Regions from separate parts of the Erwinia sp. AnSW2-5 genome, predicted to be linked through region 3. Evidence: predicted binding sites of a transcription regulator. Region 3 holds the regulator's gene; each other region holds the start of a gene.
What was found. The regulator Fur, encoded in region 3, represses iron uptake genes when iron is present. The targets are predictions, from matches to a motif close to ATAATAATGAGAACNACTATCAA.
Positions count from the first base shown of each region.

Region 1: the regulator Fur is predicted to act here: its motif matches at 1,012-1,034, upstream of fes (enterochelin esterase).
Region 2: the regulator Fur is predicted to act here: its motif matches at 1,128-1,150, upstream of ACFL9S_RS11765 (TonB-dependent siderophore receptor).

Region 1 covers NZ_JBJGXA010000012.1:129,224-132,372, reverse strand. The annotation lists gene ACFL9S_RS11760 (TonB-dependent siderophore receptor) at 1-806, opposite strand, end outside; gene fes (enterochelin esterase) at 1,108-2,463, shown strand; gene ACFL9S_RS11750 (MbtH family protein) at 2,466-2,678, shown strand; gene ACFL9S_RS11745 (amino acid adenylation domain-containing protein) at 2,854-3,149, shown strand, end outside.
Region 2 covers NZ_JBJGXA010000012.1:132,853-136,001, forward strand. The annotation lists gene ACFL9S_RS11760 (TonB-dependent siderophore receptor) at 1-904, shown strand, start outside; gene ACFL9S_RS11765 (TonB-dependent siderophore receptor) at 1,364-3,149, shown strand, end outside.
Region 3 covers NZ_JBJGXA010000002.1:65,732-68,880, reverse strand. The annotation lists gene ybfE (LexA regulated protein) at 1-68, shown strand, start outside; gene fldA (flavodoxin FldA) at 210-740, shown strand; gene fur (ferric iron uptake transcriptional regulator) at 1,137-1,580, shown strand; gene ACFL9S_RS01865 (family 20 glycosylhydrolase) at 1,638-3,149, opposite strand, start outside.

The sequences.
Region 1 (3,149 bases), on a different contig from region 3:
TGGTAGCTGGTTAACAGGGTGAAGCTGGTGTCTTCATTGGGCAGCCAGGTGATGGCTGGCGCAATCGCCATACGCTGTTGTTTGCTGTCTTTCACAAACTCGTTCTGGGTGCTGGCAATGCCGTTCAGGCGGTAGAACAGGGTGTTGTCATCATTCAGCTTGCCGCCGAAGTCTACGGCAGCTTCACCATAGTGACGATTACCGGTGCTGAGTTGTACTTCATGAAGACTTTCTGCTGTCGGGCGCTTGCTCGTCATCAGAACCAGCCCACCAGGGCTGACCTGGCCGTAAAGTACCGATGCCGGGCCATGTACAATTTCCACTCGTTCTAACAGCCAGGGATCGAGCTGCCCCGCCCCGCCATTCTCAGAAGAGAGACCGAAATGCAATCCATCCAGCAGTTTTGGTGCGTAACGGAAGCCACGGCTAATCACTTCATCATTACGGTTAGAGTTACCGCGGTAGGTTGCCACCACGCCGCTGGAATAGCTCAGCGCATCTGCCACTGAACGCGCGTCCTGATCGTCCATCTGCTCGCGCGTCACCACGGAAATTGATTGCGGGGTTTTACGCAGCGGTGTGGCGGTCTTGGTCCCGGACGCGCTCTCTTTCGCGACGATCCCTTTGGTTGGCGCCGTGACGCTTTCCTGGGTCTCTGCGGTGACCGTCAGCGTATTTTCTGCTGCGGTGGCCGCCTGGGCAGCGGGTGCTATTAGCAGTGCTGAAGCCAGTATTAAACGCATCGTGTGTTGGTCAGAACGTACTGCAATACCTGGTATTGCCTGTTTTTTAATCTTGTTAAACATGTGCTGGTATCCCCTCTGAACAGATTTGCTGATAAAAAAAACCCGTTAAAACCCGCCAATGGTTAAGGAGAACTGATTGGCCGCGGTGAAGTTTAAGAATCACGTTTGCCACTACTTTCGTCGATTCTTCTGACCTTATTAAGAAAACCCTTATTTACGCATAACTTACAGGCTCTTAAGAAAGTTGCGACGCATCTTATTGCAAATGCAAACTATTCTCAATAGTATTTGTATTAGCGTATTTTACTGTAAGGGAGTCTAAAGTTCCTCCACTTGAGTAATTAAATGTAAATCAAGGAAAATTATCGTGACAACACGGCAAAGATTATGGCCGCTTCGTCAGCCTGCGGGTCGTGCAGCGCAGCTGCTGGCCGCCGATAACGTGGGTAAAGAGGACTGGTGGCAGCAGATTGCGCAGAACGGCACCCCACTGGTGGAAGAGGTGGCGAAAGGGACAGTCAGGATGAACTATTTCTGGCGTGACCCGGCGGGGGATGAAACCCGCTCAGCGATTCATCAGGTTTATGTGGACATTAACTGTGTGACTGACCACCACAGTCCTCAGCCTCAAAGCCTGCAACGACTGCCGGGTACTGATGTCTGGCACTGGTCAACGGAGATTGATGAACACTGGCGCGGCAGTTACAGCCTGATCCCGGTGAACGCGGACCAGCTCCCGCCTACTTTCAGCACCGATGACGACACTCGCCGCAAGCAGCAGCGTGAATGGTGGATCTCCCTGTTTCCGCTGGCGATTGCCGACCCGTTAAATCGCAGCTGTGCGCACCTCAACAGCCGTGGACACGCGCTGTCGGCCGCGCATATGCCCGCCGCCCCGGACCAGTCGGCCTGGCACGCACTGGACAGCGGGCGCCCGATTCAGCCCACCAGCCATCAGCTGCAACCGTTCACCTGGGACAGCGCCCTGCTGGGGAACCAGCGCCGCATCTGGCTTTATACCACCGGCAGCACGCCGACCCCGCAGCAGCGACCGCTGGTCATTTTACTGGACGGGCAAAACTGGGCTGGTGGGCAGCCGATCTACTCCGCGCTGCATGCCGAAACCGACAGCGGTCATCTGCCCGCCGCCTGCTGGCTGTTGATTGATGTGATTAACGGCGACTGGCGTGAAAAAGAGCTGCCCTGTCATGCCGAATTCTGGCAGGCGGTGCAGCAGGAATTGCTGCCGCTGGCGCGCAGTCGCGTTGAATTCAGTGAAGAGGCCGACCGCACCGTGGTCGCCGGGCAGAGCTACGGTGGCCTGGCGGCGATGTATGCCGGGCTGCACTGGCCTGAGCGCTTTGGTCGCATCCTCAGCCAGTCCGGCTCCTTCTGGTGGCCGAACTTCCGCCTGGTCACCCACTTTTCCGAAGCCGGAGATCAGGAGATGGGCTGGCTGACCGGACAGGTGATCAACGGGGAGCTGCCTGCCTGCCGCTTAACGATCTTCCTCGAAGCAGGTGATCGCGAAGGCGATATGGCCTGGGTCAATCAGCAGATCCGTCAGGCGCTGATCCCTGGCGGGCATGACATCAATTTTCGTATTTTCTCCGGCGGGCATGATGCCCTGTGCTGGCGCGGCGGGCTGCTGGACGGCTTACGCTGGCTGCTGGCCGATTTTATGACTCCTCCATATTCTGGCAAGAACAGGAAATGACAATGACCGAACAACAAAACCCCTTCGACGATGAAAGCCTCGACTTCCTGGTGCTGCTCAATGCACGCCAGCAATACAGCCTGTGGCCCGCTTTTTCCGACGTCCCTGCTGGCTGGCAGACCGTGAGCGGCCCGAACACCCGCGCTGAATGCATCCGTTACATCGAAGAAAACTGGCACGACATGCGCCCCGCCGCGTTGAAAACGGCGGGTTAGCCACGCGGCATTTGCCCATACCACCGCCCCAGGTGCTATGTCATCGCGTAGGGGCTGACCATCCCTTCCGGTCAGCCCGGGTCGACCGGAACAGAGGGTCGACCCCTACAAGAAAATTGCCAGGCGGGTTGACCCTGCGTGCTGTATTTACCTCTTACCGACAGGAATTGCCACCGTGTCAGAAGCTCAGATCACGCCTGGAATACAGGCCGAATTTACCGAATATCCGCTGGTTGCTGCGCAGCCGGGGATCTGGATCGCCGATCAGATCGCCAGCGCAGGAAACACCTTCGCCGTTGCCCACTACAGTGAACTGCATGGCGATATTGATCGCCCGATGCTGGATGCCGCCATCCGCCAGGCGATGTCCGAAGCCGATACCGTTCAGGCTACCTTTGGCCTCACGGATGACGGTAGCGCCGTACAGCGCCTGCCGCATGCGCGTACCCCAGAACAGGTGCAGCCTGTTGA
Region 2 (3,149 bases), on a different contig from region 3:
GGAGTTGGCCACCCATACCAAGAAATCCCTGAACCAGTACGGTGTTTATGTCCAGGATCAATTGGAGTGGAATAACTGGAACCTGCTGCTGTCAGGGCGTAATGACTGGTCGCAGGTGAGTAACAAGGACCTCACCACCGGGGGGGAAAACATCACTTATAATGACAGTGCGTTCACCGGGCGTGCCGGGCTGTTGTATGCATTCGATAACGGTATTTCACCGTATGTGAGCTATAGCACCTCGTTTGAACCGGTGCTGGAGCAGGCGGCGGCGGGTGCCGATCCGCTGAAACCAACGACAGGTGAGCAGACTGAAGTCGGGGTGAAATTCCAGCCGGTTGGCGTTAATGCGATGTTGACGGTCTCCTGGTTTGACATTAACCAGAAGAACGTGAGCACGTATAACCGTCTGACCAGTGCGTACGAGCAGATTGGTAAGGTTAATTCTCAGGGTATTGAGACAGAGCTTCATGTGCAGCCAACGCCGGAAATTAAGCTGACCACCGCTTATACCTACACCGATGTGGTGACCAAGAGCTCGACAGATGCCGATAAAGTTGGCCACAGCCCAAATGCTATCCCGCGTAATGCTGCTTCAGCCTGGGGGAGTTACAGCTTCCTCGATGGTGTGCTGAATGGCCTGACGGTGGGGACTGGCGTCCGTTATGTGGGCAAAGCACCGGGTGATGATATCGGCCAATACTATGTGCCGCATTACACCCTGTACGACGCGATGGTGAAATATGAACTGGGGCAGGCTGTTCCTGCGTTGAAAGGGACTACCGTACAGTTAAACGCGCAGAACCTGACGGATAAGCACTATGTGTCGTCTTGTGCGGGTCAGTGGGCCTGTTTCTACGGCGCAGGCCGGACCTTGGTTGCTTCGGTTAATTATCGCTGGTAATCCGTTTTAGCACGGCCATTATCATCCTTTAGCCATCCCAGACGGGGTGGCTATTTTTTTGTCTTATTGCTCCCGCCATTCCACTTCCCCCCTTTTTCTGACGCCAGTCTGTTTAGCCAAACTGTCATAAACCACACCATTTTTTTTCTTTATTTTACATGTTGTTACTTTTCGGTGTTCGTACCATTTATTTGTGTGGTAAGAAATGTTAATCCAAATGTTATTGAGAGTGATTCACATTTGCATTAGTATGCGTCGGGACTTCACTGGGATAAGTCGTAACTATACATTTAGTAAGGTTTTTTCTTCTCCAGTAGAGGGTGAGTTCGGGCGTTGATGATCCGTGCCATTCCTGAAGTCAGCTGCGGCCAATCAGTAAAGCTAATGGATTGGCGGGCTTAACGGTTTTTTTCGTAGACAAGGCTGTTTCAGACGAGATAACACATTATGTTGAAGAAGATGAAAACCCAGGCGCGCCCTGGTGTGGCAATACACTCTGGGAAGAACACCCTGCGCCTGCTGCTGGCGTCTTCACTGCTGGCGGCCCCGCTGGCACAGTCCGCCAGCGATAATACGCTGACGGTGACGGCCGAGTCCCAGGAGAGCGTCACGGGGCGCAATAGCGGCATTGTGGCGAAAGAGAGCGCGGCAGGCACCAAAACCTCAACCCCGTTGCGCAAAACCCCACAATCGATTTCAGTCGTGACGCGTGAGCAGATGGATGACCAGGCGGCGGCGTCGGTGTCCGATGCGCTGAGCTACACCAGCGGTGTGGTCACCAACTATCGCGGCAACTCCAACCGTAACGACGAAATTATCAGCCGTGGCTTCCGCTACGCGCCAAAACTGCTGGATGGTCTGCACTTCGGTCTTTCCAGCTCCAGCGGCGGAGCGGGGCAGGTTGATCCCTGGTTGCTGGAGCGTGTGGAAATGGTCCACGGACCGGCGGGTGTGTTATACGGCCAGGTCAGCCCTGGTGGCCTGGTGGTGATGACCAGCAAGCGCCCGACGGCCGAAACCCTCCGCGAAGTGCAGCTCAGCACCGGCAATCATCACCTGGGCGAAGCGGCCTTTGATTTTGGCGGCAAGCTGAATGATGACAACACGCTGTTTTATCGTCTGAACGGTGTCGCCAGCACCAAACATGAAAATGTGAAAAACAACAAACAGGAACGCGTGGCGATAGCGCCCGCCATCACCTGGCTGCCGAATGCCGACACCAGCTTTACCCTGTTAACCAGCTACCAGAACGACCCGAAAGCCGGATCGCGTAACTTCCTGCCGATGGCGGGGACGTTGCAAGAAGCCAGCACCGGGTATATCCCGTATGACTTCAATATCAACGACCCTAACTACTATGGTAATAAGCGGGAACAGGTCTCGATCGGCTACGAATTTGACCACAGTTTCAATGAAGCGCTGTCGTTCACTCAGAACCTGCGTTATACCCATCGCGATGAAGACTATAAATATATGGTCTATACCACCAGCCCAACCTTCAACGACCACACCATTGAACGTCGCCCGCAACATGAAACGGCGATGACCAATGAAGTCGGTGTCGATAACCACCTGAAAGGGCTGTTTGATACCGGTGATGTCGGGCATACCGTGCTCGGTGGGCTGGATTACCGCTGGAGCCGCGTTGCCAGTACCCTGTCGCGCCACACCTCTACCCAGTATCGCCTTGACTGGGCGGATCCTGTCCGTGTTGATGTGAATGAGGACGATTTTAGCACCAGCATTAACACCGTGAAGCAGCTGCATCAGGTTGGGGTATACCTGCAGGATCAGATGGAGTGGAACAACTGGAACCTGGTGCTGTCCGGCCGTAACGACTGGTCGCAAATCCGTACCATTGACCGCCTGAACGGTACGGATGTGAAAAACAATGACAGCGCCTTTACCGGTCGTGCCGGGCTGTTGTATGCCTTTGATAATGGTCTGTCCCCCTACATCAGTTACAGCACCTCGTTTGAACCGAACCTGAGCAATGGCGCACCGGGAACCGATCCGTTTAAGCCAACGACCGGAGAGCAGAGCGAAGTGGGGGTGAAATACCAGCAGCCGGGTTCCAACACCGTGATGACCGTGTCGGTGTTTGATATTACGCAGAAAAATATCACCTCGAACAACCCGGTGACCGGATACAACGAGCAGGTCGGTAAGGTTGACTCTAACGGCGTGGAAATGGAAATACATGCCCAGCCGTTGCCGGAAATCAAGCTGATGGCGGCTTATACCT
Region 3 (3,149 bases):
GCAATATAAGCCGCAGCGAACTGATCGAAGAAATGCTGCTGGAGCAGTTGCAACGTCATCCGTCCTGATGGTTTCAGGACCTTAGCACTCAGCGACAAAACCGGCAGCATTACTCATTTATCCGCTCACGACGGTCTGTTATCATTAGCGATATCTGCGAAAAAATCAGCAGTCACCATATCATTAAGATTCAAGAGGTTATTAAACTCATGGCACTCGTCGGCATTTTCTTTGGTAGCGATACAGGCAATACCGAAAACATTGCAAAAATGATCCAGAAGCAACTGGGGAAAGATGTTGCAGAAGTTCGTGATATTGCTAAAAGCAGCAAAGAAGACCTTGAAGCCTTTGATATTCTGCTGCTTGGCATCCCAACCTGGTACTACGGTGAAGCCCAGTGTGACTGGGATGATTTCTTCCCGACGCTGGAAGAAATCGACTTCAACGGTAAGCTGGTTGCGCTGTTTGGTTGTGGCGATCAGGAAGATTATTCCGAGTATTTCTGCGATGCAATGGGCACCATCCGCGACATCATTGAGCCGAATGGCGCAGTGCTTGTAGGCCACTGGCCTAGTGAAGGTTACAATTTCGAAGCCTCAAAAGGCATGGCAGATGATAACCACTTCCTTGGCCTGGCCATTGATGAAGATCGCCAGCCAGAACTCACCAACGAGCGCGTTGAAAAGTGGGTAAAACAAATTTCTGATGAACTTCAGCTGAAAGATATCATCGAAGCATAACCATTACCGCTTGATGTGGGAGCTATCTCACATCAAGCAAGTGGTTTTTCCTATAGAAGTAATAGATACATGTTTGTAACTTTCATCTACAAAACTGTACAATAACCCCATCGGTTACCCGCTTACTCAACACCTGCCCCATTCTTTGAGGACGTGAGTCGCCCAAAGAAGGGTAAGATGATGCAGATTGAAATGTTAACCCAACCTAATTCGGGCGCGCGCTTCCCTGGATGTAACGACACTTATCCTTACATTCCTCGCGGTTTCAGGCACCCCTTATGGTTTCCATTTCGGAGTATCAGTTCTATACTGAGACGCATTCATCTTTTAGCGTCGACCGATGTTCAGGGCTTTTCAGCCACTAAGTGACTAGCAAAGTAACAGGACAATATCCGCATGACTGACAATAACACCGCATTAAAGAAGGCCGGCCTGAAAGTCACGCTTCCCCGACTGAAAATTCTGGAAGTGCTTCAGGAACCAGAGGGCCATCATGTCAGTGCGGAAGACTTGTACAAACGCCTGATTGACATGGGCGAAGAAATTGGTCTGGCCACGGTGTACCGTGTGCTGAATCAATTTGATGATGCGGGGATCGTTACCCGCCATAACTTTGAAGGCGGTAAATCCGTTTTCGAACTGACCCAGCAGCACCATCACGATCACCTGATCTGCCTGGACTGCGGTAAAGTTATTGAGTTTAGAGACGAATACATTGAGGAACGTCAGCGTGAAATCGCCACGCGTCACGGTATCAAACTGAGCAACCATAGCCTGTATCTTTATGGCCATTGTGCTCTGGGTGACTGTCGTGAAGACGAGACTCTGCACGACAAGTAATCTGCACTGTTCAGTGTAAAAACCGGTGGCTTGGCCACCGGTTTTTTTATGCCTGCGTTATAGCGACGCCTCCCGGCTAAAACGCTGCCCATCCGCACTGACCGCACGGACCTGCACATCACCTTCTATGATGGGTGGATTCTGGCTGTCGTAATGCTGCCAACGCTTTCCACCATCCGTACTGAACTGCATCGCTACACCAGGGAAGGCCGTATTCGCTTCAAGTTTATCGCCCACGATACGAGCGCCGGGAACCGGCAAACGGTAGTGAACCCCGTGTTTATCCAATTTTTCCAACTCTCGCTGACCGAGAATATTCGCGAATCGCTGCCAGTCCTGGCGCAACGCCTTCTGGTCAACGAACTGCGTTTCACCACCACGGTACTCCTTACCTGCCTGATAATCCTGCTCCCAGGATGCACGGTGCCAGGCGCGTTCCGCTGCAGAGAACATCCGTGGATAGATCATATATTCCATATTGTCATCGGTTCGTACTGTCTCACTCCACAACTGAGCAGACATGCCTGCGGCCCCAGGCCAGGGTTTATCGGATTTCGCGTTGAAGAATTGGCCGTCGCGATCCACCGACGTTTCTGCATTTTGCGGCAAATTATCCGGCGCAAAGCTGAACATTTTACGCTCATCGCTAAAACGTGTTCCCCAGTAATACCCTCGCTCGAGGGGGTTCACCTCGTAGGGAAAATCCAAATAGGCATAATCGGGATTGGAAACAATCACCTGATAGCCTTTGTTTGCCCAGTCATTCACCGTGTCAAAACCGCCCCAGTACAGCGTATCCCAGAAATTGACTGCAACTTCAGGTGTGGCAAAGGCACGGGCATCCTGGGCATTTTTTAAACCATCCTGCCAGGCCTGCATGCGGTCAATACCCTGATCTTTGACTAATTTGCTGACCTTCAAAGCAAAATAGCTTGGAAGATGCTCCAGATCGCTCACCTTCCCTGATGCGATCATCGCCTGACAAGCATGGGATTTCGCCCATGGCCGATCCTCACGACTAAGATCGAGCTGACCCTTACCCGTTTCAGGATGTTTAATATCGGTATAGCCTGCGCCAAGACGAATATTTTTAGCCTCGTCTCCACCGAAGTGCCAGCTGCGCAGCGGCTGCCCGGCATCACGGTGCATCAATCTGACTTCGCTGATAATCTTATTCGCAAAGCGCAGTGATGAATCCAGACACGGGTTCAAATAACTCGTCCGGTCGTAAAGTTGTACTGAGGTGGTATTCGAGTTATCCCCCGGATCGACCAGCCGATATTCTGAGGCTTCTTTTGCTCGTCCTGCTTTCATCAGACGCTGGTAGCGAGCCTCCATAGCAACCACTGCCGCGCGAGCATGAGCAGGCATGTCCACTTCTGGCAGAACCTGAATACCGCGTGCTTCCGCATATTTCACGATGTCGATATAGTCCTGACGACTGAAGTAGCCGCTCCCGTTATTATCATTGAACGGTCCAGACCCAAGCTGCGGTAACAGACAACGTTGTTCTTTCAGATCGTGGCAACGTTGGCTTCCCACGTCGGTAAGCTCCGGCAGGCCAGGGAT